DNA from 2 places in the Enterobacter sp. PL_is379 genome. Region 1 is predicted to be linked to the other one. Evidence: predicted binding sites of a transcription regulator. Region 1 holds the regulator's gene; the other holds the start of a gene.

The links. Region 1 encodes LexA, which represses DNA repair genes until DNA is damaged. Its sites were predicted from a motif close to TNCTGTATGTACATACAGNA; they were not measured.
Region 2: the regulator LexA is predicted to act here: its motif matches at 2,135-2,154, upstream of mutH (DNA mismatch repair endonuclease MutH).

What each region holds. Positions count from the first base shown of each region.
Region 1 covers NZ_JBVPGT010000019.1:67,007-70,119, forward strand. The annotation lists gene AC0TOY_RS02300 (CsbD family protein) at 1-153, opposite strand, end outside; gene dinF (MATE family efflux transporter DinF) at 275-1,612, opposite strand; gene lexA (transcriptional repressor LexA) at 1,676-2,284, opposite strand; gene AC0TOY_RS02315 (diacylglycerol kinase) at 2,393-2,761, opposite strand; gene plsB (glycerol-3-phosphate 1-O-acyltransferase PlsB) at 2,916-3,113, shown strand, end outside.
Region 2 covers NZ_JBVPGT010000031.1:254,273-257,385, forward strand. The annotation lists gene AC0TOY_RS17705 (NADP(H)-dependent aldo-keto reductase) at 1-734, opposite strand, end outside; gene AC0TOY_RS17710 (YgdI/YgdR family lipoprotein) at 866-1,084, opposite strand; gene mutH (DNA mismatch repair endonuclease MutH) at 1,213-1,905, opposite strand; gene rppH (RNA pyrophosphohydrolase) at 2,589-3,113, shown strand, end outside.

The sequences.
Region 1 (3,113 bases):
TTTCGCGTAGCCGTAACGTTCCTGAATTTTACCGACAAGCTGATCGCGTTTACCTTCAATGACGGTCATATCGTCATCCGTCAGCTTACCCCACTTTTCTTTCGCTTTACCTTTGAACTGCTTCCAGTTGCCGCCGATTTCGTCTTTATTCATCATCGTGTCCTCTTAAGTTAAGCGTCGGGTCGTAACGTCCGTTACGTTCTTTTCTGCTGGACGTGATAATTATTGTAGTTAAGGATTCGGCAGTTGGTTTCATATTCGGAATCTTTAACCGTCACGATATATCGTGACGTGAAGAGAACCAGGTATTGTTTTGCCAGTGGCGGTGCCAGATAAACGCCAGCGACAACCCTCGCAGCGAGAGGAAAACGGCCAGGGCCAGCCACAAACCGTGATTACCCAGCCAGGGGAGCGTCAGCAGCGTCAGACCAAACCCTGCAGCCGCGACAGCCATGCTGTTGCGCATTTCCGCTCCGCGCGTCGCACCAATAAACATGCCGTCCAGCAGATAACACCAGACGCCAACCACCGGTAAGACGACTTGCCAGATGAGATAGTGGCTCGCCAGCTCGCGCAGCGCAGGAAGAGACGTAAGCAATGCAACGATCTGCTCACCAAAGCAGGCGTAAACCAGGCCAAACGCCAGCGCCACCAGTCCCGACTGACGGCAGGCTGCCCGCCAGACGTCCCGAAGCTGCCCGCTTTCGCGCGCACCGTACGCCTGCCCGGAATGCGCTTCTACCGCATAGGCAAAACCGTCCAGCGCGTAGGCGGTAAAGGTCAGTAGCGTCATCAATACCGCGTTGACCGCAACGATTTCTGGCCCCAGTCGAGCCCCGAAGACCGTCAGCGCTCCGAAGCAGAGCTGAAGCAGCAGCGAGCGCAGCATGATGTCTCGGTTAAGCGCCAGCAGCTTACGGATATTGCCGCGCCATGCGGTTTTGAGCAGCGCCAGGGAGATGCCGCGCATCGCCAGCACGCGCCAGACCATCCACAGGCCAATGATAAAGGTTCCGTACTCGGCAATCGCCGTCGCCAGCGCCGCGCCCTGCACGTTCATATGCAGACCCATGACCAGCCAGACATCCAAAACGATATTGAGCAGGTTACCCACCACCAGCAAAATCACGGGTGCACGGGCGTACTGCACGCCCAATAGCCACCCCAGCAGAACCAGGTTAGCCAGTGACGCGGGCGCGCTGAGCCAGCGGATTTCAAGGAAACGTCGCGCCTGCTCTAATACCGCCTCGCTGCCGCCAACAACATGGAGCGCAAGGTCGATCAGGGGCGCACGCAATAAAACGATTAACGCACCCGCGCCAAGCGCGAGGATCAGCGGCTGGACCAGCGCGCGCGCCAGACGCAGCGGATCTTTCGCGCCATACGCCTGTGCGGTAAGGCCGGTGGTGCTCATGCGCAAAAAGAGCAGCAGCATAAACAGGAAGCTGGTTGCCGTCGCACCAATCGCCACGCCGCCAAGATAAACAGGCGAATCAAGATGGCCAATAACGGCAGTATCGACCAGACCCAGCAGGGGTACGGTAATATTGGAGAAAATCATCGGCAGAGCAAGACGCCACAATGCCTTATCGGATGCCGTCAGCAGTGACATGAAAAATACCGGGTGTGGAGAATGAAGCAGGCTACAGCGGCACCATAGCCTGTCAGGAAGAGGTTACAGCCATTCGCCGTTGCGAATGACCCCAACCGCCAGTCCTTCGATAGAGAAGTTGTGTTCGCGCAGATCGACCACAATCGGGGAGAACTCGTTGTTTTCAGGCAGTAGCTGAACGGTGTTCCCCTGTTTTTTCAGACGCTTGACGGTCACTTCGTCGTCAATGCGCGCGACCACCACCTGGCCGTTACGCACATCCTGCGTTTTGTGCACCGCAAGCAGATCGCCGTCAAGAATACCGATGTCTTTCATCGACATACCGCTGACGCGCAGCAGGAAATCAGCGCTCGGTTTGAACATGGCTGGATCGACCTGGTAATGGCCTTCAATATGCTGCTGTGCCAGTAAAGGCTCACCGGCAGCAACACGCCCCACCAGCGGAATGCCCGTCTCTTCTTCCACCAGCAGGCGGATACCACGTGACGCGCCCGAAACAATCTCAATCACGCCCTTACGCGCCAGCGCTTTCAGGTGTTCTTCGGCAGCATTCGGAGAACGGAAGCCCAGACGCTGCGCGATTTCCGCACGCGTGGGTGGCATACCCGTCTGGCCGATATGATCCCGGATGAGATCAAACACCTCTTGCTGCCTGGTCGTTAACGCTTTCATTCCGCCCCCTGGGTGTATATACAGTTATGCTGTGAGTATATACAGTCAAAGGCGATTTTGGAACCAAAAACTGCACAAAAAACCAGGGACTTAATTATTCCTCGAGGCTCATCGGAAATGTGACCAAAGCAGCGTGACCCAGGTGATAGCGGCAGTGATAATCGCCAGCAACACGGCAGCAGAGCCCATGTCTTTTGCACGGCCAGAAAGTTCATGGAAATCTGAACCAATGCGATCAACCACGGCCTCAATAGCGCTATTAAGAATTTCCACTATCATCACCAGAAGCACGGAACCGATAAGAAGTACGCGGGTAATAGCATCAACATCAAGGTAACAGGCGACGATCACCGCGATGATAGCGGCGACGCCCTCCTGGCGAAAGGCGGCTTCGTTGATCCACGCGGCACGGAAACCTTTCCATGAATAGCCGGCGGCTTTGATGATACGTGTTAACCCAGTGGTATTATTGGCCATTAAAAGAACCTTTTATGAAAAAAAGCGTCAGTAACAGGAACTGTAGCGCGTTTCGCTACAGCCTGAAGTATGACGGGTAACAACAGAAATTTTGCGCGCTTTCTGTTATCCTTGCGCCGCAATTGCATTATTAACCAGAGGCTTTACATCGTTTATGTCCGGCTGGCCACGAATTTACTACAAATTACTTAATTTACCATTAAGCATCCTGGTAAAAAGCAAGTCTATCCCAGCAGAACCCGCGCTGGAATTGGGGCTCGATACGTCACGTCCTATTATGTACGTTTTGCCTTATAACTCGAAGGCAGACTTACTGACGCTTCGCGCCCAGTGTCTGGCGCATGACTTACCT
Region 2 (3,113 bases), on a different contig from region 1:
TATTTCCCCGTCAGCGTGCCGAAGCCGAGACAGGAGTAGGCGAGCAGTTCCACTTCTTCATACTGCGTCACTTCGGCCAGACCCACTTCATAGCTGCGGTTAAGCAGGCTGTACGGGTTCTGAATAGTCACGATACGCGGCAGATCGTGTTTATCCGCCAGGTGCAGATAGCGCATGACCCCAAAGGCCGTTTCGTTAGAGACGCCAATATAGCGGATTTTTCCCGCGCGCTGGCATTCGGTCAGCGCTTCCAGCGTTTCCAGCAGCGTCACGGCGGGGGCGCTCTCATTCCAGGTGTAGCCGAGCTTACCAAAGCAGTTGGTTGGGCGCTGAGGCCAGTGCACCTGATACAGATCGAGATAGTCGGTTTGCAGGCGCTTCAGGCTGGCGTCCAGTGCGGCGCGGATATTCTTGCGATCGAGGATCTGATTCGGGCGGATCCCGGTATCGTTGTTGCGCGCGGGGCCGCTGACTTTTGAGGCAATCACCAGCTTTTCACGGTTGCCGTGTTTTGCCAGCCAGTTACCGACGTAGGTTTCGGTAAGTCCCTGCGTTTCCGGACGTGGTGGAACAGGGTACATCTCCGCGACATCAATCAGGTTAATCCCCTGGCTGACGGCGTAATCGAGTTGTGCATGGGCATCGGCTTCGCTGTTTTGTTCACCAAATGTCATCGTGCCCAACCCCAGTTGGCTTATTTCCAGAGCGCTGTGGGGGATACGGTGATAATGCATAGCCGGCTTCCTCAGTAGACTTATAGACCGCGTCAGGGCGTGCCCGACAAAGGAATATAAACATGGCAGAGGGGAAGCAAAAGGGGAAGAAAAAAATCAAAAAGGTCAGCAAGCGACTGACCTCTCTCTGTTTATCGCTCGATAATTTGCGATACTTCGTCGCGATTGATCTGCATTTTATTGCCTTCCTGATCGCGGTAGCTGACCAGACCGGTATCATCGTCAACTTCGGGTTTGCCGTCGGTCAGGATCATTCGACCATCTTTTGTCGCCATGACGTAATCGCTGCTACAGCCCGATACGGCAAACGCTAAACCGACTGCTGAAACTAACACTGCCCATTTTTTCATCGTTATCGTCCTCATCTGGCGCGTATCAAATCATAATCTAGTATTAACCCGATATGGCGACTTGAGGAAGCAGTAAAATCTTAAAAAGCAGTCGATTATGTTTGAGAGCTCGCAAAATAAGTAAAAAACTATGTTTTTAACAGGAAATGACGTGCCAGGAGCGCGCCGGTGAAATTCTTTTTGAGATAAAAACCGCGCGGCAGCGTTAGTATCGGCTCACCCTGTGCGCCGATGGCCTCGGTAAGCGCTTTACTGTTGGCCGCTTTCGGACGCAGCTGTAACACTTCTCCGTGTCGGGCGGTGATGCGCTCTACCTGCCCAAGAACGATCATGTCCATCAGCTCCTCCCAGTCCAGCCGAAGCTGATGCTCTTCATCCTCGTTCGGGCTCCAGAGCAGCGGCGCGCCAACGCGACGGTCGGCCAGGGGGATCTGTCGCTCGCCTTCAACCGGTACCCACAACACGCGCTTCAGCTTGTGGCGAACGTGGCTGGTTTCCCACGTCACGCCGGTGTTGCCGGTTAATGGCGCAACGCAGACAAAGGTGGTCTCAAGCGGCTTGCCCTGGCTATCTATTGGGATGGTTTTTAACTCCACGCCAAGTGCTGCAAAATCCTGCTCGGGTTTGCTCCCTGCGCTCGCACCCAGCCACAGCTCAAGCAGCATGCCGATCCAGCCTTTATCCCGCTTAAGATCCTTCGGGATCGGAAGCCCTGCCATTGCCGCCAGCTCGCCAAGCGAAAAGCCCGCAAGACGCTGTGCCTGCTGGAGCAACTGGCCCTCGCTGGACGGCGGTGAGAGCAAGGGTGTAAGCGGATGCATGACGGTAACCTTTTGATTAAAAAATAAACGAAGAAATTGTCCCCTGTGGATAGAGTTTAACTATTTCTGTACCAATATTCCATGTGTATGATTTATAGGTTTTTTTATGGGTTTGAAATCGTTTCACCCGAGTCAGAAAACCGGTTGTTCAAATCTGGTCACTGACAATGAACAGGATCTTACACCATGTTATCCACAGAAAAATGGGATAACTGGGCATAACCCTGACTACTGTTTCAATTTACAGCCTTGACGTGCGATGAAAATCGAATTTTCAAACAAATTGTGACTAACTTATTGGCACAATCTGTGGATAAAACCGACGCTGTTCGATCTTTCATCAGCACGACGATCCCTGATGTGATGATCGTCACGCTATTCTGTTTTGTGTTCATGGAAATACATTTAACTTTATGAAAATAAATGCATTATTGAATTCAGGTGAAAGAGGGGATATGGCAGCGTTTAAGGTTGTTCATCGGTAATCAGACACTTCTTCACAACTATATCCACAGAAAAGGTGAATAAAATTCCCTTCACTGCCACTCATCTGTTTATAACTCAGCACTTATTTGTGAGTTATTCAAATGTTATTAGGTTGCAGCCCTGTAAGAGAGTGGTTTACCGCCTCCCTGTAGTGTGAAACAATCATTCATATATAAGGTTTAGTTTGGGGTAGTCCGGTGATTGATGACGATGGCTACCGCCCGAACGTAGGAATAGTAATTTGTAATCGTCAGGGCCAGGTAATGTGGGCCCGGCGATATGGTCAGCACTCCTGGCAGTTCCCGCAAGGCGGGATCAATCCGGGAGAGTCCCCAGAACAAGCGATGTACCGGGAGCTTTTTGAAGAGGTCGGTTTAAGCCGAAAAGATGTTCGCATCCTGGCTTCGACCCGCAACTGGTTGCGTTACAAGTTACCGAAACGTTTGGTGCGTTGGGACACAAAGCCGGTTTGTATCGGCCAGAAACAGAAGTGGTTTCTGTTGCAGTTGGTGGGCAACGATTCAGACATCAATATGCAAACCAGCAGTACGCCGGAGTTCGATGGCTGGCGCTGGGTGAGCTATTGGTATCCTGTTCGTCAGGTCGTGTCATTTAAACGCGATGTTTACCGTAGGGTGATGAAAGAGTTTGCAAGTGTGGTAATGCAGCTTCAGGAGATCCCGCCTAAGCCGCAGAGCGCACCTGCCTGGCGACGTAAAAGA